One region of the Anaerotruncus sp. 80 genome, then DNA from elsewhere that is predicted to be linked to it. Evidence: riboswitches for the same ligand, from Rfam matches in the RefSeq annotation. Region 1 holds a riboswitch; each other region holds the start of a gene.
What was found. Region 1 has a riboswitch for cobalamin ahead of D1155_RS09775 (energy-coupling factor ABC transporter permease). Riboswitches for the same ligand answer to the same signal wherever they lie in the genome.
Positions count from the first base shown of each region.

Region 2: it holds a riboswitch for cobalamin, as region 1 does, so the genes downstream of both, D1155_RS13230 (NCS2 family permease) here and D1155_RS09775 (energy-coupling factor ABC transporter permease) in region 1, are expected to answer to the same signal.
Region 3: it holds a riboswitch for cobalamin, as region 1 does, so the genes downstream of both, D1155_RS08280 (sugar phosphate isomerase/epimerase) here and D1155_RS09775 (energy-coupling factor ABC transporter permease) in region 1, are expected to answer to the same signal.
Region 4: it holds a riboswitch for cobalamin, as region 1 does, so the genes downstream of both, D1155_RS07385 (GLUG motif-containing protein) here and D1155_RS09775 (energy-coupling factor ABC transporter permease) in region 1, are expected to answer to the same signal.

Region 1 covers NZ_QWES01000017.1:34,112-39,732, reverse strand. Annotated here, with positions in the region: gene D1155_RS09795 (KilA-N domain-containing protein) at 1-215, shown strand, start outside; gene D1155_RS09790 (ATP-binding cassette domain-containing protein) at 254-1,123, opposite strand; gene cbiQ (cobalt ECF transporter T component CbiQ) at 1,114-1,890, opposite strand; gene D1155_RS09780 (energy-coupling factor ABC transporter substrate-binding protein) at 1,898-2,218, opposite strand; gene D1155_RS09775 (energy-coupling factor ABC transporter permease) at 2,220-2,969, opposite strand; cobalamin riboswitch at 3,129-3,312, opposite strand; cobalamin riboswitch at 3,440-3,620, shown strand; gene D1155_RS09770 (hypothetical protein) at 3,734-4,765, shown strand; gene D1155_RS09765 (sirohydrochlorin cobaltochelatase) at 4,779-5,579, shown strand.
Region 2 covers NZ_QWES01000029.1:13,848-19,468, forward strand. Annotated here, with positions in the region: gene D1155_RS13220 (MFS transporter) at 1-875, opposite strand, end outside; gene D1155_RS13225 (helix-turn-helix domain-containing protein) at 1,082-1,783, shown strand; gene D1155_RS13230 (NCS2 family permease) at 1,787-3,094, opposite strand; cobalamin riboswitch at 3,160-3,335, opposite strand; gene D1155_RS15605 (hypothetical protein) at 3,582-3,770, opposite strand; gene D1155_RS13235 (GNAT family protein) at 3,767-4,306, opposite strand; gene D1155_RS16025 (hypothetical protein) at 4,308-4,436, opposite strand; gene D1155_RS15610 (transposase) at 4,614-4,985, shown strand; gene D1155_RS13255 (aspartate/glutamate racemase family protein) at 5,345-5,621, opposite strand, start outside.
Region 3 covers NZ_QWES01000014.1:4,612-10,232, reverse strand. Annotated here, with positions in the region: gene D1155_RS08295 (hypothetical protein) at 213-356, opposite strand; gene D1155_RS08290 (RNA polymerase sigma factor) at 573-1,127, shown strand; gene D1155_RS08285 (hypothetical protein) at 1,124-1,936, shown strand; cobalamin riboswitch at 2,390-2,587, shown strand; gene D1155_RS08280 (sugar phosphate isomerase/epimerase) at 2,756-3,523, shown strand; gene D1155_RS08275 (UvrD-helicase domain-containing protein) at 3,579-5,621, shown strand, end outside.
Region 4 covers NZ_QWES01000012.1:55,909-61,529, forward strand. Annotated here, with positions in the region: gene D1155_RS07375 (basic amino acid/polyamine antiporter) at 147-1,553, opposite strand; gene D1155_RS07380 (A24 family peptidase) at 1,692-2,399, shown strand; cobalamin riboswitch at 2,477-2,668, shown strand; gene D1155_RS07385 (GLUG motif-containing protein) at 2,817-5,621, shown strand, end outside.

The DNA of each region.
Region 1 (5,621 bases):
TCGAAAATCCTATGGTAAAAGGAAATATGAGAGATGGTGCGACACTAAATCAGCTTTTGGTGCTTGCAAATTTAGAGAGTTATAATGCCATTCTGATTACCCAAGGGAAAAATCAAAAAGAGAGAATGGAGTTGCTTCGTCAACTGACGATACAACAACTGCAGACGTTGGAAGCTGTAAGCTTGAATAATCTTCCGCAAGTAGCAGAACGCTAGTGTTTTCCTGCAAACCAGAGTTTAACAGGGTTGCAAAATTAAACCGCACTAATATATTCCTCAAGAACCTTCAGGGATTTTGGTACCGGCAGATCCGCAGGCAGGATGCCTTTTTTTACAAGGCTTTCAAAGAGCTCCATGGCTGCAGGCTTTTTTAAATTGGTCTGCTGCAAGATAGTGTCGTTTGAAAAAACCTCGACAGGAGTGCCGTGCATCAGTGTTTTACCTTCTGCAATTAATACGATTTCATCAGCCCATTCCAAAGCATAATCGACGTTATGGGTGGACATAAGAATTGTAATGCCTTGTTCTACGAGCATATCCACAATTTTGTTGACGATGATTGTATGCTTAGGGTCGAGAGAGGAGGCTGGTTCATCTAAAATGATGATTTCCGGGTGCATGACTAAAACATCGGCTATAGAAACCTGTTTCTTTTGACCTCCGGAAAGAGAGTGGGTGGGTTTATGCTGAAAATCTGTAATTTCCAGAGTTTCGATGACTTTTGCGACCTCTTTGCGTGCATCTTGCTCGCTCATTCCCATGTTAAGAGCGCCAAAAGAAATTTCCTGTGTCACTGAGGCAGAAAACAGCTGATTATCCGGGTCCTGAAAGACAATGCCTACCTTGCTTCGAAGGTCTAAAAGACCTTTTTTGCTGTAGTCCACAGGCTTTCCGTCTAAGTAGAGTGTACCTTCTGAAGGTTTGTGAATGCCGTTTAAGCACAGGAAAAAAGTAGACTTTCCAGCGCCGTTTGCACCCATAAAGGCAACCTTGCGGCCACGCTCAATTTCCAGACTGAGTCCGTTTAAGGAATAGCTTTTTTCGTCGTCGTAGGAAAAAAGTAAATTGTCTGCTTTAATGATAATATCTTTGGTCATGTCTTTCGCGGAAGCTCCTATCTCCATAATTTAAACCATAAAGTAAAAGCCAAAAGGGCAGTTTCATAAAGTACAATGTAGTAGATATTTCTTTTGCTGGTGGGATGGCTTTCTTCCAGCACTCTAATTTCACCATCATATCCTCTGGACTCCATAGCGTCATAAAGATTTCTGGAACGCTTCATAGATCTGATAAACAGTGCCTGCACCATAGAGGCAAAAGATTTTATTGATGTTTTAAAATCCTTGTGTCCAAGGCGGGCGCTTTGTGAAGTGGAAATGTAGTAGGCTACGTCCAGCAGCACAAAGATATAGCGGTAAATCAGAAGCATGAGCTCTATCATAAGAGCTGGCACATGAAGCTTTCTGAGGACGCTTAGAATATCTGTCATAGTAGTATTAAAAGATAAAAAGTATAGACAGGATACGGCGGCTAGTGCTGTAGTGATAAGCTGTGCCCCATGCAAAATGCCTGCAAAACTTCCAGTGACGTACCAGCTTCCAATAGGAACGGCAAAGGCGTCAAGGGGACGTTTTCCGATGTTGATGATAATGGCAGCAGTGCTCAGTATGAGAAAGGCCAGGGGAACCATCATCAAATTTCTGTATCTGGCAGCGGAAATACCGCCGCGAACAATGGTTAGCCAGCTGTTGACTCCAATGACAAAGACGCCCATAGCAATGGAACGACTGACAATACAAAAAATAAGAGTCAGCATTGCAAAAGCGAACTTTTCCATGGGGTTTACATATCTGAGTTTTGACAAATAGCACAGCTTATCTACAATAATCATAATTTATTTATTCATCCTTCATCCATTTTTTTCTTTCGTAAAACCGACCCATAAAGAAGGCGAGAATGCCGACTCCGATACCGGTCTGTACGCAGAAAATTAAACTTTCGATTTCACCGGGAATTTCGCCGCCCAGATAGCTTTCTAAAATCGGTGTAAACCAAGGTTCATATTCACCGCCCTGTATCTCTTCTATAGCGCCGCCGGCAGCGTCATCAGAGCCGCCAAATTCAGCGTCTTTGAGCATTAAGAAGGGTACGACTGCGATGAGAATTGCCAGAATCAGAAGCAGAACCACAAGACCCTTTTTAGATTTCTTCTTATTCATATTATTTGCCCTCCTTGATAAATCCGATTGATTTCAGTTCAGGTTTCGCAAAGGATTCTAAACCGATGACGATGATAACAGTCAAAATGCCTTCCACGATAGCAAGAGGCACTTGTGTCGTAGCAAAAATACCCATGAATTTCGCAAGGGAAGCGCCGACACCTCCTACTTCTGAAGGATAAGCCAGAGCCAGCTGCAGACTGGTAATGCAGTATGTAAGCAAATCACCTAAGGCAGCTGCCAGAAATACAGAAAACATTTTGTTTACCTTTAACTTTTTGCATAGCTTGTACACGCCATAGGTGATAAAAGGTCCTGCGATAGCCATGGAGAAAGTGTTCGCTCCAAGGGTAGTAAGACCGCCGTGAGCCAGCAGAATTGCCTGAAATAAAAGTACGATAATTCCCAAAATGCTGACTGCTGCAGGTCCAAAAAGGATTGCGCCAAGACCGGTTCCTGTCATGTGAGAGCAGCTTCCTGTAACCGATGGAATTTTTAGCGAGGAAATTACAAAGATAAATGCACCTGCCATGGCAAGTACAGTGATAATTTTTCTATTATCTGTAAGGGTATTTCTGATGGAGAAAAAACCCCAGATAAGAAATGGAACGCATATCGCTCCCCATACCAGACAGTAGGTTCCGGGTAAGTAGCCCTCCATAATGTGCATGGCATTTGCCGTGGGAACCATACCAAAGACCAGTGAAAAAACTGTTACAATTGATAAAAATAATTTTTGCCTTTTTGTCATAAAGTATCTCCTTTCTTGATAAACAAATGAACAAAACACGAAATGTTGTATCTCTACGCAATAAAAAATCCTGTCATTTATGACAGGTGCAGCGATAGAAAAGTATGCAAAAAATACTTTCCGTTTCGTGTTCACACCCGGTCATCGTTCGTAACCTGTGTAAATTGGCTGTATTTGGGTAGTTCTTCTGACTTAGACATCTGGCACCCTTATCTTGCCTTCCCAGTTTCCCAGTGACATAAATTAAGATAGGGCTACGTCATTACAGCGGCGCGACCGTGCAGGACTTTCACCTGCTTCTCTTTTAAACCCCTTGAAAGGGACCCTTATACATTCAATTGTAACCTCATTATATTACCGGAGGTTGTATTTTGTCAAGCGGAGGATAGGGGCAAAAAAAGATTCTGTACAAATACGATTTGATATGATACAATGTCAGCGTAGAAACGTTGATGCTTTGAAATAACAACTGAATGACAAGTATTTCTTGTCTGTTTTAACAGCAAAGAGGGAAACAGGTGCAAATCCTGTGCGGTTGCCGCCGCTGTAAGGAAGGAGTCATGCCGAAATACCACTGGACAGATAGTCTGGGAAGGTGTGCATGATGAAGATATCCGAGCCAGAAGACCTGCTTGAAATACTAGGAGTGCGCCTGACGGTTATCAGGTTTCCTAAACGACAGATACAGAAAATACGGGCTGTAGCATATTTTGCTACAGCATTTTTATTATTCTAATATTAAAACTTGCTTAGGAGAAATCAAAGTGGAAGAAAGAGAGTTAGAGCTAAGGAAGAAGCTGCTGATTGAAAAGATCAGTCGAAATCCAGACAGGAAATACGGGCAGAATGACAAAACTTCTGCTGTCTGGAAAAATTATGCATTAGCAAGTCCGGACGGCAAATGTGTCTACCAAAGCTTTTCTGATGAAGAACTGCTCGCTTATCTAAGGCGTTTAGCGTCAGAACTGGGGTATGGCCCTACGCAGGGAGAAGTATTTTGGGTACTGAAAGACTACATCAAACAAAGGTTTGGTAAATGGCCTTATGCGCTTCGTGCTGCAGGGCTTTCCGCGTCAGCAGGTAAAGGCGGAAAAACTATGGAGCAGATGGAAAAAGAGCGATTGCATAAGGAAAAGCTTCTTGACATGGTCAGAGAAAAAGCACTAGAGCTTGGGAAAATTCCGCATCCCAGAGATTTGCCTGAGGTTTGCAGGGAAATCAAAAAATATTACAGCGGCTGGACTTCTGTTATTAAAGCTGCAAAGTTGGATGCTGATTTTCTTAAAAGAGCAGTCTATAAGATTCCTGATTTAGAACTGGAATATATCAATATGCTGGAAGCAGTTAGAAATTTTGCTCATGAAATAGGACGAAGTCCTCTTCATGGAGAAATTGAACAGGCTGTTAAGCAGGCGCTCATAGAGCGATGCGGCTCCTGGCGCAATGCGCTGTTTCAGATTGATTTGGAACCGGTTCTCCGAATGGAGCCTTTTCACGATATTTATATCGACCATAGAATGACAGAAAATCGAAGGCTCCATTCTGACAGTCTCTATGGCTGCTATTATAAGGTATTGAATCTGGATGAAGATGATAGAAAGCGCCTTGGTATGGTAAAAGATATCTATCTGAAAAACGGAAAAATTCCTATGAAAAAGGAAGTGCCAAGACAGCTGCGGCAGGATTTGCACGAAAAATGCGGTTCCTGGGGTAACGTTCTCTATCAGATTGGCGTTACGCCAAAGGAATACTACGAGGAGAAAAATAAAAAGAAAAATAGTAATCAAGGAAAGTAAGAGGAATAAAAAGATGAATCAGAAACAAGACACCGCGATTCTGGTAGTCAGCTTTGGCACCAGCTATAACGAAAATAGAAAGGTCACAATAGATGCTATTGAGCAGGCAGTTGCGGATGCTTTTTCAGATTATCCGGTGCGGCGTGCTTTTACCAGTCAGATGATTATTAATAAGCTAAAGAAAAGGGATGGACTTCATATCGACAACGAAGCTGAGTCACTGCAGCATGCAGCAGCAGATGGATTCAGAAAGCTGGTGATACAGCCGACACATTTGATGAATGGAACAGAGTATCACGACCTTCTGCGCGATGTGGAAAAACATAGAGATCTTTTTGCAGCTGCAGTACTTGGAGAACCTCTTTTAACTGATAAAGAGGATTTTGAGAAAGTTGCAGCTGCCATGGTGGAAGACACAAAAGAGCATACGGATGAAAAGACGGCCGTGGTGTTGATGGGACATGGAACAGGTGTTGAGGCAAACAGGGTATACTTTGATTTGCAAGATGAGCTCAGAAAACAGGGACACCACAACTATTTTATCGCAACTGTGGAAGCGGTACCAACTCTGGAAGATATTCTTCCTGCCTTAAAGGAAGGCGGTTATGAAAAAATTGTGCTGCAGCCTTTAATGATTGTTGCAGGCGATCATGCCAATAACGATATGGCAAGTGATGATGAAGATTCATGGAAAACGATTCTGGAAAAAGAGGGCTATGCGGTGCAGTGTGTACTGCGAGGCATGGGGCAGATTCCTGCAATCAGAGAAATTTTTGCGCAGCATACAGCAAGGGCATTTGAAAAGCTTAAATAAGCATCCCGATAAACGGCTGCTTCAAGCTGGTGCAAATTGCAG
Region 2 (5,621 bases), on a different contig from region 1:
ATACCTATAGCGATACAAACCAGAATCAAGAATTTAGGCGTGCGGCACTTATCCAGAAGAAGCCCTCCCAGCGGCGAGAGGATGATTCTTACCACCGAACGATTTGCAATTGCAAAAGCTGTACTGAAAGTCACAGATACACCGAACAAGCCAGATAAAAACGGGTTGAGATATGTTGCACCAGAGATCACAATAAACAACCCCATAACAATAAACCCGTTCAACCAGGTCACCGGATGCGCCAGCGCTCTTCCAAGCATAGAAAACTTGAAATCATCGTTAGACTCTAAGCCCTTTACATCCTTCACCAGCACCATAATTAAAATAGCCACAATCGCAATTACAACGGCAAAAATTGTCGTTACATATCTGAATCCCATGCTTTCTGCAAACTGTGACAGTGCCGCCAGCACACCGTAACTCATAATTGCACCTACAATTGCTGCACACATTTCAAAGAATCCAAACATCTTTCCTTCTTCGTTTTCATCTGCCTGTGCACGAACCAATTTCAAATATGCCGACCAGTGAATGAAGGTTGTCGATACGCCGAATCCCAAATAGCAGCCAATTAACACCAAGTAGTTAGGTGCAAAGGTCATAAGGATGCCCAGACCTGCTGTCAAAAGCTGTGAAATTACAACCAGCTTCTTCGGTGAAAATCTATCTGCTAAAATACCACCCAGCAGATATCCCGGCGTTGCTGTAAAAGAAAACATCGTCAGTAGCATCCCCGCCTGCTGATTAGATAAATGAAATGCCTCCAAAAATTGCGTATAAAAAGTCGAACTTAAATAGGGCAAATTATAGCACAAAGTAGACAGGGTCAATAAAAACACAATGAAATACTTTCTTCGATCTTTCAAAATAATCACTCCTTATAATAAATTTTCTATCATTATAAAGAACTTCCTTTTCCTTTTCAAAAAACGGTATTTTCATTCTACGACTATTTTCTGCACTTTTTTCCAACGATATTGGATTTTTTGCATAAAATATGCTATACTAATAAAAAACTTTACAAGTTTTACTTTATTTCAGAGAAAAAAGCAATTATATGAAATCTTTGCGGAGGTACAGCATGGAAGAAACAATACGCAGTATACTTGGTCAGCGCATTCGTCACTACAGGAAACAAAAACATTACAGTTTGGCAGAATTTGCTCTACTCATTAACAAAAGTAAATCTTCCCTTTCAAAATATGAGCGTGGGGAAGTATCAATTGATGTGGAAACACTCATTATTATTGCAAAGAATCTTGATGTTCATATTTCACAGCTTCTTGACATGGACTATTTACTTCCAACTGAGAATTTATCACAAGAAACACCCGGTTCTTCACAACCAGGAAAAATCTATTATGTGTACGTACCCTCTCTCATACAGAAAAAAAACAAAGAGGTCAACATCTTGACCATAAATCAAGAAAAAGCTTCCTTTTATGGGCGTGTAGTCGACCCCACCGATTTTGCTAAGTGCACCTATTATTACACAGGAACAGTGCAGACTTTCGATTCATCCCAGAGGATTTTCCTCGCAAATACTGCAAATAAAAATGATTTGCTGGTTCTGGATCTTACCAGCAATTTTGGTACATCTTCAATTATCGTTGGTCTGTTCTGCAGTCTTTCCCTTGGTCGATACGATTCCTTTGTCAGCAAATGTATCGCTACCGAGAATCCTCTTACCGACCTCACCGAAGCCACTGCACTCACAGCTCCAACACGTGATGAATTGAACCAGCTAAAGAAAAGGCATATATTCAAAATACTGCAAACCTAAATTTTACAGGCAGAAATAAAGAAAAAATACCATAGCCAGCGCCACAACAGGCAGATTCACCTCATTTCTTCTGCCAGCGGCAATTTTGCAAATCAGATAAAAAATAAATCCCGCAGCAATTCCTGTCGTAATGGAGTATGTCATAGGCATCGCCACTATGGTAATAAATGCAGGAATGGCGTCATCCAGACGACCAAAATCAACTTTTTTCACTTCCATGAGAAGATACATTCCCACGATAATCAAAGCCGGTGCAGTTACAGCACTTGTCATCACCCCTGTCAGAGGCGAGAACACAACCGCCAGCAAGAAGCACAAAGCAGTTGTTACAGCAGTCAGACCGGTTTTTCCGCCTGCCGCAATCCCGGAAACCGATTCCGCATAGCATGTAACGGTAGAGGTTCCAAATAAAGCGCCCATCACAGAACCTGCCGCATCAGCAATTAAAATCGACCCGCTTCCCGGCATGGTTCCCTTTTCATCGGTCATTCCCGCCCTGGAGCTGGTGCCGATTAAAAAACCAAGGGTATCAAACATATCAACCATGGTCAATGAGATAATAAGCGCAATAAGTGACAGGATACCGGACAAGCCCGCTTTTCCTGAAATCAATCCGGAAAAATCAAGCTTAAAAGCCACGTCCGCTATTGCGCCCGGAAACTCTGCAAGGTGGTCGGGCATCGCTGTCTGTCCTGCCGCCAGACTCAGTACAATCGTTATCACCATACCGATAATCAAACTTCCATTTATGTTCAATACCACCAAAACAGCTGTGATTGCCACTCCAAGCAATGCAATCAGAACTGTAGGCGAACTGAGATCCCCGAGAGCAGGCATTCCGCTTGCTAAAGATATAATCCCTGTATCCAGAAGACCAATGAGCGCTATAAACAGACCCACGCCGGCGCTTATAGCGTATTTCAGATTTACAGGTACTGCATTGATTATCTTATCTCTCAGAGGCGAGATAACAATTAGAAAAAATAGGATTCCGGAAAGGAAGGTAAGTGCCAGCGCCTGCTGCCATGAATATCCGTAAATTCCGCATAGGGTATACGCAAAAAAGGCATTCATCCCCATACCCGGCGCCATCGCAAAAGGCTTATTGCTCAAAAATGCACACAGCAGCGTGCCTGCTGCGGCAGAAAGACATGTAGCAACCATAACGGCGCCGGAACTCATGCCTGTAGATGACAGAAATACCGGGTTCAGAAAAATGATATACGCCATGGCAAAAAAGGTTGTCAGACCGGCGCGTACTTCCTGTCTGACAGTGGTGTGATTTTCTTCCAGTTTAAATAGTTTTTTCATTAGTGCCCTCCATATAAAAAAATAACGCATCCGGCAGAGATACTTTCGCATCATATCTCTCCAATGCGTTTGCGCTGCTTCCCAGCTGGTGTTCTGACTCCAGTATCAGCATCTTTCTTCGCCTTCCCGGTTTCCCAGTGACATCATGAAGAAGACTCCTCTGTTACAGCGTTGGCGGCGTACAGGAATTTCACCTGTTTTCCTTTAAACCCTTTCGGGTACTGGCAAGCTCTTTTCAATTTTCATATATCATTATACACAATTTGAGCGAAAATGCAAGACTTTTGCATGTCTTCAAACAGGGCAAAGGCATGAAAAAAGAAATGTGACAAATATTCGTGATTCTTTTATTTTTGTCAACATCAGAAACCGTTCTCAGACTGACGGAAAAATCTCTTGAAGAGTGTACAAAAGGAAACGCCGTAAACCTGTCAAACTCCACTTATAAAGACAGCCGCCCTTTTCGCTAGGCGGCTGTTAATTATTCTTAATTCTTTAGACATCCCACCGGCACTACATAAATTCCAGCCTGCCTTCGGTAAGCATAATCACCTACGCCAATAAGAATCATTAAAAAAGCCGGTTTTTTCATTTTATCTGTGTCTATTTTTTTCGGCGTGTTGGCATAATTTTTTTCGGCGTGTTGGCGTTTTTCCAGCTTATTCACTGCATTCATTTACCATATCGCTCAAAGTATTCCTCTGCCAGCATGGACATCAGATGCACGTCGTAAAGCACTCCATTCTTCCTGCAATTCTTTCTCAGCACGCCCTCGTACTGAAATCCCAGATTCAGATACAGATGCGCCGCTGGATTTCCCGTATAATGATCCAGATAAACCCGCTTCATGCCAAACTCCTCAAAGCACAGCTTCATAGCCGCTTCCATCGCCTGCCTTCCGTAGCCTTTTCCACGAAGCGCCGTATCCGCAATGTAAATCCGCCAGATTTCACACTTCCAGCCTTCTATGATATCGCCAAGAATAATTCTTCCCACCGGCTCACCGCTCTTGCGCAGACAAATAGTGTACTGGCGCATATCCTCTACTTCATCAAACTTCACATAAGCCTTGGTCACATCTTCAAAGCTTTGCCCATCAGCAATGCTGAAAAACTCCGTTACTTCAGGCTGTCTCTCCCATGGGTCGAAGTATTTCAAACCCTCAAAAACGCTGTCGCGTATGATTAAGTCCTTGGTTTCAATCGGGTTCATATCAATTTTCCTTTTGTTGAGACAGTGCACTCTTAATCAAATACTCCATCCCTGCGGGCATATCATAATTTCCTTCCGCTCCGGCACCAAAGAGAAACGCTATCTTACATCCTGTATTTTTCTTTTCCATGAATTTCCTCAAACAACTATCTTCCTTTCAGCATATTTCAAACCCAAAAGAAAAGAAAGTACTGGACATCCTGCCAAACAGAAAAACCGATGCCCTATACCAATACTTTGCAAGATATCCAAACCGAAACAACGTAAAATACGTCGTCATAGATTTAGGCACACTATTCAGAAGCGCGTGGTAAAAACAGCATTTCCAAAAGCAGAAATCGTCGCCGACCGGTTCCATGCCCTGAGACTTGCCATTTACGCGTTAGAACAAATTCGCAAAGAAGTCCAAAAGAACTTCCACACAAAACGAAGAAAATACTTTAAACATGCCAGAACACTCCTCATCAAACACAAAGAGAAACTGGAGCCAGAAGAACTCGAACAAGTATCCAATATGCTCACACCATCCAAAGAACTAGCCCTGAAAAAACTGGCGTATGACCGATTTGCTTCCCCAGATATCTATACCGCAAAGAAAAGACTACTAGCCTTTAAAATGGCGGTACAAGCAGCAAACCTAGCCTGTTCAACAAAGTTGCCTATACCTACACAGAATTGACGTACCATTTTCCAACGGATATACCGAAGGCTGCAACAATCCAATCAAAGTCACCAAGAGAGTCGCTTATGGCATGAGAAACTACGAAAGATTTAAGAAAAGAATTCTCCATACTATGGTTCAATATTAAACCAAAGGAGACAGCTTTATCACTGCCTCCTCAGTCACTTAAATTTTTTATTTTGCGTTCCACCCCAACATTTTACATTGAACCTGAAATACTGCAAACCTAAAAGCAACCCTCTTTTGTTAGATCCAGTCTCTACAAAAGAGGCTTGCTCTTTCATCCTCTATCTGCAGGTCTGATTAGTCTAAAACTGGCTCCAGTACTTATTTTATGATTATAAAGTATTCATCCCTCAGCTGCCCATAAAAGTAGAAATTTCTACCAACGAAACTTCCCCCAGTGCTGCAGCCACCATACTCATCATAGAACTAAAATCAAACACAGGGAGCCCTGTTGCTTCCTGAATTTTCCTTCTAAATGGCGGCAAATCCGTACATTCGAGAAGAATTGCCCCCATATTCGGGCAGTTTTTCACCCCTTGCTTTACCTCCTCTAAAATTTCCTGCTCTACCAGTTCTGCCTCAAACATCTCGTCTGGATTGGTAAAAATCTTATTCCATTGCGGTGCT
Region 3 (5,621 bases), on a different contig from region 1:
AGAACGTTCAAAAGTGTGCAAACCATTAACTTTTGACTCTTTAACTATAACTTATTTTTGTGGTGATTTCAAGAAGAAATTGAGAAATTTTATATGATTTTCTTGAAGGACAGTGTAAGAGACAAAATCAAATATTACAATAGAAAAATAGCTGCTGGCACAGACGCATGAAAGCGGGTTTTGTGTGCACAGCAGCTATCGGAATGAACCTGTTACAGGGAAGAAAATTCGCCGCTATAAAGATCTGCGAGTAAGTCATCCCAAGTTCTTACTGTTTTCAGAGTCAAATAATTGTTTACTAAATCTTCACTTTTTCTTGTGCAAAAATCCAGATACAACAGTAACAATTTCTTCATATTATATTCCCTCCTCAAAACTTGGCAAAACATATTAAACCGGTAGGTAAATTATGATAATATTATAGCTCCACTTTTTTCCTTTGTCAAGGGATATTAAAAAGTTTGTTGTAAGATTGATATAGAAAGAGCGTGTTCTTTGAGATATAATTTTATAGAATCTGTGTAACCTGAAATTTTTTTTCACGTCTATAGAAGTGAAGGGAGGTGCAGACTGTGACAGAGGAAGAAATCGTAAAGCTATATTGGCAGAGGAACCAAGGCGCTATTGCACAGACAGAGGCGCTTTACGGAGAGAAACTTCTGCATCTGGCAGAAAATATTTTGCATAATCATCAGGACGCAGAGGAGTGTATCAGCGACACCTATTTGAAAGCCTGGAATGCCATACCGCCGAAAAAGCCGGACAATCTCTTTGCTTACCTTGCCAAGATTTGCAGATTTGCATGTTTTGACAGACTGGACTGGAATCAGGCAAAGAAACGAAACATGACAGTGATAGAGTTATCAGCGGAGCTGGAAGCGTGCATTCCCGACGGCGCTGTACAGCGCCGGATTACAGGTCAGGAGATTGGCGCTTTGCTGAATTCCTTTGTAAGGCAGTTGCCCCTTGCGAAAAGGCAGATGTTTTTGCGCAGGTACTGGCTGGGGCAGTCTATTGAAGAAATTGCGGAACTTATGGGATGCAGTCAGAGTAAAGTGAAGACGGGGCTTCACCGCATGCGGAAGGCACTGCGCAGCTATTTGGAAGAAGAGGGGATATCAATATGAACGGAAAAGATTTGCTTACAGCGATGAGTTATTTGGAAGAGGAAAGCGTTGCGGAACTTTTTACATGGGAGCGCAACGCCAAAAGGAAACCGCCGAGGTCTTTGAAAGGTATAGGGGTTCTGGCAGCCTGCATCTGCATCGCGGTGATCGGCGTGTTTTTGCACGGAAAAGGAAGTGTTGTCTCGCCGGAGACGGAAATGATGCACGTGCAGCTGTCTGCCATAGCACTCAACGAAATTGACGGTCTTGGCGGCGATCGAAAGATTCATCTTCCCAATCACTGTATAGAAGAGGTCTGGGATAGAGAGGCTGTTGCCGCATACTTTGGAAGGAATCTGCAGCCGGCATATATTCCAGAAGGATTAAAAGAATCGCCTAACAACGATAAGAAGACAGTGTTTATGCTGGGAGAAAAACCATATTTAGATGAAGTTTCACTGGACTTTTATCACGGCTTTTACGCAGACGGAATGCCGATGTGGACGGAAGATGCTGCCGCCGAGAAAGGCTTTACGCTGACCGCATGGAGAAGGGGGCTCACCAGAGATTATCTGTGGATCAGTGAGGATGACCGGCTGGAAGTTTCCATCATTGGAGATACAGAAGTAACCTTTGGCTATCGGGCTATGGAGTACGGGCCTTATGATGAGAAAACCCATGCGCCGGCAGGCACCTATGATTTATATGTGGCGACCTTTACAATGGAGGGGGTTCACTACGAAATCGTCAGCCACCAGCTGCCGCTGTCAGAATTGGTGAAAGTGGTGACTTCTTTTATCTGCGAGACCGATCAGGTTGTGGTGGAATAGAGAAGGACTTGATGTATCGTGCCAGTATGTGGATTATGCGGAGAGAAAAACAGAGAGAAAACTTAACCTAAATCTTGATTTTGCGTAAAAAGTGTATAAGTGCAGATAAGAGTTTTGCTTTGGGATTTTAAATATCTTGCGTTTTATGCAAGATATCTAGAAAAACTGAAAAAATCTTACGTAAAATGTAATAGATTGCGGTAAAATCAGTGGCAGCTGCGACGCAGTTTGCGTATAGGGGAAGACTTGCACCGAATGCGTTTAAATAGGTTATACATTTTTTTCGTATTTCTTTATTCTCGGTTAAGACTTCGCCATCGTCTTATACATTTTTTTATAAAAAGTGTATTATAGGTTAAGCTGCTGTGACGGCAGAGCCGCTTAGGGCTGCTTGGGATAAGTAAATCTGTTTTTACGTTGACTTTTCATCATAAATACACTATAATAAAACTGTAATTCAACACAATCTCATGTTCCTTCTGCGATAGATTCCGATGCGCAGGAGGCTAAGAGGGAAACAGGTGCAATTCCTGTACGGTCCCGCCACTGTAAGGGAGGAGTTTCTTCTAAGGTGCCACTGGAGTTTTCCGGGAAGGCAGAAGAAATGCTGAGCCCCAAGTCAGGAGACCTGCATGAGATGAATTTCCGGATTCGGCGGTGAACCGAAGTTCCGCGAAGAGTACAGCAAATACGGGCTGTGGGTTATCCACAGCCCTTTTTTTGAAGCGTGGATGACCGGCTTTTCATTCTTTTTTCATACGGATTGAGGCAGGTATCGTCAGCCTGCCTCAGCTATTTTTTGAAAGGAACATAGAAGAGATGAAGGATAAAATTTGTATTGCGACATTTTCGGAAAACGCTGCAGCGGTTATTGCCAAATACGGTCTTGGCATAGAACTCAACGACATTTGTATATCGGAGGCACTGGATGCAGAACAGGAAGAAAATACCATATCGTCAATGAAAAAGGAAATATCTGACTCGCAGGCAAAAACTGTAATTATGCACGGCCCTTTTACGGAGATTATTCCGGCATCTATCGACCATAGGGCGGTGGAGTTAGGATTAACCAGGCTTGAAGAGGCGTACAGCATGTGCAGGAGGCTGGGGGTAAATCGAATGGTGGTGCACAGCGGATATCAGCCCCTTTTATATTTTAAGGAATGGCATCATGAGAAATCTCTCTATTTTTGGAAAAAGTTTCTGGAAGATAAGCCGGAGGATTTTACCATATACATCGAAAATGTTTTTGAAGATGAACCGTATATGATGAAGCAGCTGTTAGAGGAACTTGACGACCCGCGGGCACGCATTTGTCTTGATGTAGGCCATGCCAATGTCTGCACCCTGCCGGAATACGATATCTTTGACTGGCTTTCCGTGCTGGGACCTTATATCGGGCATTTTCATCTGCATAACAATGATGGAATGGCAGATTCCCATGGACCTGTTCATCAGGGGGCTATGGATATGAAAAAAGTTTTGCAGGAAATAGCAAGGCACTGCGGGCAAGATGTAACCATGACCATTGAAAGCAGGCAGTGTGCGGAAAGTGCTGCATGGCTTTGTCAATATTTTCGTGCATAGAACGTTTGTTTGTGGTAGAATAAAAGAACATTTAAAATAAGGAGAGTTTACATAGATGAGTTTAGACAGATTGAACGACAAACAGAGACAGGCAGCTATGATGATCGAAGGACCGCTGCTCATTCTGGCTGGCGCCGGATCCGGCAAGACCAGCACCATGACAGAGCGTATCGCTTATATGATAGAGCAGGGGATATCCCCTTATCACCTTCTGGCTGTAACCTTTACCAATAAGGCGGCAGCTGAGATGAGGAGCAGAGTAGAGGATTTAGTAGGCAGCTGCAGGGACATGTGGATCATGACATTCCATTCTATGTGTCTTCGGATTTTGCGGTATCACTGTGAGATCATCGGCTATGATCATAACTTTGTCATCTATGACAGCACAGATCAGAAAACTATCGTCAAGAATATCATCAAGGCACAGAATATCAACGATAAGGAGTTCGGTGCGCCGTATCTTCTCAGCATTATCAGTTCTTTTAAGGAAAAAGCTGTGGACGCAGAGGGTTACCGAAAGACCATGGAGGATAACTTCAAGACGAAGATTATTTATAACGTGTTTAAGGCATACGAGGAGGAACTTAGGAAGAACAACGCCATGGACTTTGACGACCTGCTCTTAAACACAGTCAGACTTTTTGAAGCGGACGAGGCGATTTTGCTCAAGTATCAGAATCGGTTTCGTTATATCATGGTAGATGAATATCAGGATACGAACCATATTCAGTATAAGCTGATAAAGATGCTTGCTGAGGGCCATCACAATCTTTGCGTAGTAGGTGATGACGACCAGTGCATCTATCAGTGGAGAGGTGCGGATATCAGGAATATTTTAGATTTTGAAAAGGACTTTCCTGAGGCAAAGGTGGTCAAGCTGGAGCAGAACTATCGCTCCGTAGGCAACATTTTGGCGGCAGCCCATTCCGTGATCGAAAACAACCACGGCAGAAAAGGTAAGAAGCTGTGGACCGAAAAGGAAGCTGGCGATAAGATCAAATATTACCGCGCCGACACGGAAAAGGACGAGGCGCGTTTTGTGGCGCAGCAGATCGACCTGATGAAAACCAGAGAGCGGAAGTTCAGTGATTTTGCCATTCTTTACAGGACCAACGCTCAGTCCAGACATTTTGAAGAGGCACTGACTGCAAGAGACATCCCATACAGAGTACTGTCGGGGCTGCGTTACTACGACAGAAAAGAAATCAAGGATGTGATGGCATACATGCGCCTTGTAGTAAATCCGTACGACGACCTTTCCTTTAAGCGAGTAGTCAACGAGCCGAAGCGGGGCATGGGAGATAAGTCAGTGGAAAAGGTTGAGGCATTTGCCAAGGTCAGAGGGGAAAGTCTGCTGCAGGCTTTGTCTGATGAAGAGGTGCTTTCCACCCTTCCGGGAAAAGCGTACGCCGGCGTCAAGGCGATGGTAGAATGTATCAACCTTTGCAGAGCCGAGAGGGAGAACCTTAGGGTGTCTGACATTTATGACAACCTCCTTGTAAAAACCGGATACATGAAAGCCCTGGAAGATGCAAATACTGTAGAGGCAGAGGGACGTATCGAAAACTTGATGGAATTTAAATCGGTTATTTACGATTACGAAGATGAAGCCGAGAATCCGACCATCGAAGAGTTTATGGAGAAGATCACTCTGATGGCAGAAGTCGACAACCACGATGAGAGTCAGGATGCAGTAGTGCTCATGACCATGCACAGCGCAAAGGGATTGGAATTTCCGGTCGTATTTTTGCCGGGACTTGAGGACGGTCTTTTTCCGGGGCACAAAGCCTTTGATACGCCGACAGGTATGGAGGAGGAACGCAGGCTTTGCTATGTAGGCATGACCCGTGCAAAGGAAACGCTAATCTTGTGCAGCGCAGCTATGCGAACACTCTACGGACGGACGGACTATACCAGAGAGTCCCAGTTTTTGCGGGAGGTTGATAAGAGACTCCTTGAGGGAGACGCTGTGTATGTCAGAAAGTCAAGAGATAGCGGTCTAGGTGTATCCACCGGATCTATCGACGGTTATGCAGCAAAGGAAAGCCCGAAACCTTACGATGCGCTGCGCTTTGCAAAAGCAGCCACCCGTGCCAAT
Region 4 (5,621 bases), on a different contig from region 1:
ATACATTTCATATAGGAGAAATCTCTCTATTCAATTGAAAAGTGACACAATGGTAATAGAATTAAAATAAAAGTGCCATTTTATCGATTACACGATTTTTAAAAATGACACTTTAAGTTAAGTTTTGAACGAAAGTGTCATTTCGCCTAAAACCACACCAAGGAATACACAAATCCCGCCATGATGATGACAAAGACACCGACATCCAGTGCACTTCCAAAGAATTTTTCGTGAGACCCACGGCGAGCCCAGAAGTAGAACAAGGCACCAGGCGCAAACATCAGGGCTGAGATGATGATATTGCTGATACCTGTGGCGTACAGCATCCAGAAGCCGTAGATGACGCCAAGTGTAGAAATGAACCAGTCTTTGAAACCGGCAGTCCTGTGTCCGGTGCGGCTGTCTTCAAAGCAGGTTTTCAGGCAGTACAGGGCAGAGAGCACGAATGGAATCATAATGGCGCTGGTTGCCAGGGTATACAGCGCCTGATAGGTAGAAGACTGGAAATAAATGATAATCAGCAGCACCTGGATGATGGCTGCGGTGAGAAGCAGCGCACCGCTGGGCGCATGGCGCTGGTTTTCCTTCCGGAGAAAAGCAGGAAAGCAGCCCTGCAGGGCTGGCGCATAGGCGCTGTCGGCGGTAACAATCGTATAAGAAAACATGGCACCGGCGATGGAAATAATTACACCGATGTTGATAAGGGTTGCACCGAAAGGTCCGACAACATAGGAAAGAAGTCCAGCCATAGCAGGGTCGCCCAGAGAGGCAAGTTCGCTTCTTGGCATAATACCCATGCTGAGAATAGAAATCAGTACATAGAGAATCAGCAGTGACAGGAAGGAAAGAGTAGTGGCTTTCCCAGAGACAGCAGTCGATTTTGCACGGGCGGAAATGACGACCGCTCCCTCAATTCCCGTAAAAATCCAAACTGTAGTGTAGGTGGTTTCCAGCACTTGTTTGCCCAGGGAATAGCCGGTATCCTCGCCCATAAAATTGTCCAGAAAAATATCCAGATCAAAAGCACCGAGAAAAATAACAAATAGAATAAATGCAAAAATGGGGATGATTTTGGCGATGACGATAATCGTGTTAATAGTAACCGCTTCCTGCACGCCGCCCATCACAAGAAAAGTGAAGCCCCAAATCACAATAGATGCGCAGACGATGGAAGCCAGATTGTTGCCGCCGGCAAACAGGGGCATGAACTGACCTAGCGCAGCGAAGAGCAGAGTCGCAAAAGACACTTGCGATAAAATCGCGCTAATCCAATAGCCCCAGGCGGAATTAAATCCGATGTAAGCGCCGAAACCCTCTTTTGCATAGGCGAAAATGCCGCTTTTTAGAGAGGGTCTTACGATACTGAGCCTGTTGAAGCACATGGCAAGGCTGTACATGCCGATACCGGCGATGGCCCAGCCAATAAGTACAGAAAGAGTGCCTGCGCCGTTTCTTGCCATATCGCTGAACATGTTGAAAACGCCGCTTGCCAGCGTTGTACCGATGGCAAAAAAAGTTAGTTTAAAAAGTCCAAGACCTTGTTTGTCCTGCATGATAAATTCCTCGCAATCAAATAAAGTTACTGATACTATGTGCAGAAGGCGAATCGCTTATACGTAGAAAGACGCAGAAACTTGTTTTGCGAGATGCAATTTTGTGGTAAGATACCAAGTGAGAAAGAGAGAAAAAACATGACTGATACATTAATCATAATTATAAAATGTCTTGCGGCGATTCTGGTCGGCGTTTTCGCAGGAAACGGCGCAGTATATTTCTTTAACAAAATGCCGGCGCAGTGGCTTTGCGACTATGACGAGGAGCCATCCGATGCACTGAAAGATCCATATACACAGCGCATCAAAAGTTACCCATGGAAGTTTATACTTACCATGCTGTTTGTCGTCATCGATATTAAATTGGTAATAGACGATTGGCAGTTTGCGGTGGCGGCAGTTTGCAGTCTTTGGCTGCTTTTGGAGATTGCCGTGGCTGATGCGAAGTACCGCATTGTACCGGATCAGCTGGTACTGCTTCTTGCGGTAACCGCCATGGGATTTATTGCCTTTCATGATGGATGGAAAGACTGTTTGTATGGAGGGCTTGCCGGATTTGGTATTATGGGTGCCACTGCACTACTTGGCAAGCTGGCGTATTGCAGGGATACTCTTGGAGGCGGAGATATCAAGCTTTTTGCGGCGCTGGGTTTGATTGCCGGCCTTCGGGGAATACTGCTGATATTTGTGATGACTATACTCTTTAGTGCTGGGCATCTAATCTGGCTTCTTGTGAGAAAGAAAATCCAACGCACTGATACTGTTGCGATGGCGCCGTATATTGCACTGGCCGCGGCAATCCATTTGATTTTTTTGTGGGATTACATGCCGGTACTGCTCCTATAAAAGAGCCTTGACAATCTTCTCTGATAAGGGTAGAATATATTACAATTGAATAAAATGTCAGAATAATTTCGTGTTCTTTCCAAGACTTAAGTGTTTGTACTTCGTCTTGAGAAAGCTAAGATGGAAGCAGGTGAGAGTCCTGCGCGGTCCCGCCACTGTGAGACGTGAGTTCTGCCTATAATGCCACTGGAGCCAATATGGCTTTTGGGAAGGAAGACAGAACGGTTTAGCGTTGAGCCAGGAGACATGCACGAGAGGACAACTTGTAGATGTCGGAGGAACATTTAGAAGTATTTTTTGTACAGGAATACGGACTGTGAGAAAGTGGAGAATGCTTTTTTACAGTCTTTTTATTTTGTATAGATCACCGGTAAGGTGTTTAGATAAATGATGAATTGAAGAAAGAGAGGAAAGGACATGAGAAGAAAAACAGGGAACCGTTTTCTGGTAGTGTTTCTAATCGTGACGATGCTGATCAGTATGGCGCCGGCAGGCGTTTTTGCTGCAGATATACCAGAAGCACAGACTGTATCAGAGATAACAGGATCGGGTACAGAAGCAGATCCTTATTTAATTTCTGACGGGCAGCAGTTGTCATCGCTGGGTGGAACCACACTGACCGGCTGTTATCGTCTTACGGCGGATATCGATATGGAGGGTATCGATATGCGGCCGATTAACGGCTTGAGAAGCGGAACCTTTGACGGAGGCGGATTTGCGATTAAAAATCTCAGCATTACGTCTTCGGGAAATACCGGACTGTTTGCAGAACTGGGAAGCGGCGCAGAGGTTACCGGAGTAATGCTGGAGAATTGCAGTATTACCAATGCAGTATCCAGCGGCTCCGGCTATGGCGTTGGCGCACTGGCAGGAAAAATAAGCGGCGCTGCGAGTATCAGTAATTGCGGTGTTTTAAATGGAACTATTGTGTGTACCACCAGTCAGGCGGTTAATATGGGCGGTTTAGTTGGCTATATCGGAGATAATTGCACCATAGAAAGCTCCTTTGCAAGGGCAGAACTGACAGCGGGCAGCTACGCATACAGTTCTTCCTATCTGGGCGGACTTGTGGGAAATATCAGCGGCTACTGCAGCTGGACTGTGGCAGATTGTTATGCGGATGTTTCCATCGACACAAAAAACGGGTCAGGCGCGGGACTTATTGGACAGATTGGTAATTCGTACAGCGCATATACTCGTACTATAAAAAATTCTTATGCAGCAGCGGACATGGTAGGAAAAGATGCGTATCTTTATGGATTTGCCTATGCTGGATCTTCTTCTTGTGCTGTAGATATTGAAAACTGTTACTATGACAGTACGAAGTATACAGGAGATCAAGCAACAAATCTGAGATCGGCAGTTATTGAGGGAAAATCTACAAAAGAAATGGAGAGTCTTGCAGGACAACTGGGCGGCAGCTTTCAGAATCAGACGGGAAGCTATCCGATTCTGAAATGGCAGGATCCCAATGCTACTTACAGTATCACTCTGCAGTTAGTGCCGGAAAATGCTAAACTCATCTTTGACGGTGAAGAACAGCAAGAAAACGAAGACGGCGTGTACACCTTCTCATCTCTTCCATCAGGAAGTTCTCATTCTTACTGTGTGTCTCAGAGAGATGACATTACAGATTACGGCGACAGGGAAGGCACTATCGTCATAGGCAAAAAAGACATCACTCAGAAGATTACGCTGGAACAAAATGTTTATGATATGTCCTTCAGTCTGGCTCCGGGGGAAGCAGACCTTCTGGTAAAGGATGCTGATGGAGAAGCTCTGACGCCAAAGGATGCACAGAAGCACATTTACGAAGTAGTAAACGGTACGTATACCTATGCAGTGAGCTCCTTTGGCTATGCTCCGAAGGAAGGCGAAGTCACAATTGACAGAGCTGCAAAAGAGACGGAAATTGCGTTAAAAGCAAACCCTATATACACAGTTACTTTTAATTATGACGATGAGTTCTACGGACAGGAAATTGAAAATGGCAAATTGACCGTAACAGCAGGTGATAGGTCAATAGAGCCGGAAACCGATGGCTTGACTTATAAATTGCCTGTTGGATACGACTACAGCTATAATTTTAGAAGCAGTAATTATGCGAAAGTAACAGGCGAAATCAGTCTAGCGGAAGAAACAGCTGACGGTACAAAAACTATCACCATTCCGCTGACCGCAAAGACTGCCTGGGGTGGCAGCGATGATGTGGAAGCGCCTAATAAAAATGCAGACGGCTTCTATGAAATTGCAAGCGGAGCAAATTTGGCATGGCTGGCACAGGAAGTCAACGGCGTTTATAACAGCAGAATGCAGGTCATTCTGACAAAGGACATCGATTTAGGAGAAGAACAGTGGACGCCGATTGGAAGTTCCAGCAGCAGAACGTTCAAGGGGGTCTTTGACGGCAACGGACATACGATTTCCGGACTCTTTATTGATTCTGAAAGCAGTTATCAGGGGCTATTCGGATATGTCAGTGAAGCAGAGATAAAAAATTTGACCATTAGCGGAAGTGTAAAAGGCGGAGACTATACAGCAGGCTTGGCAGCGCAGACAGGGGCTAATACTGTAATAGAAAATTGTCTGAGCAGTGTTAATGTAAGCGGTAAAGGGCATGTCGGCGGTTTAGTCAGCTATGTCGGCGGACGCATGCTGACAATGACGGGCTGCGCACATCTAGGAACTGTCAGCGGTAATGGCTTTAATGTTGGAGGTCTGGTTGGCAGAATCTATTATGCAACAACGATCACAGATTGTTACCATAGAGGTGATGTGATTAATACAGTAGGTCAGACGGGCGGTTTAGTTGGATTGATTGACGACTACAGCGCATCGGTGACCAACTGCTATACTATAGGAAACGTGATTTCAACAGGCTCCGATACACACCCTGCAGTGGGAAAGAAAAATTCTGGAGCGGTTAGCAATCTGTATTATCTGGATATTGTCGGAAGTGACACCAATGCAGAAGCAAAGACCGATGCGGAATTAAAATCAGGTGATTTTGTGGCGCTCTTGGGATCAGGGTTCCTAAAAGATATGGAACCACAGATTAACGATGGATATCCGATTTTAAGCTGGCAGGATACCACGCCAAGATACCAGGTAGTGTTATCGGTGGAGCCTAAGGACGCACAGCTGATTTTAAAAGATGCTGAAGGAGAAACCGTTGCAGCAGCAGATGAAAAAGATGGAACTTACACTTATTCCCTGACAGAA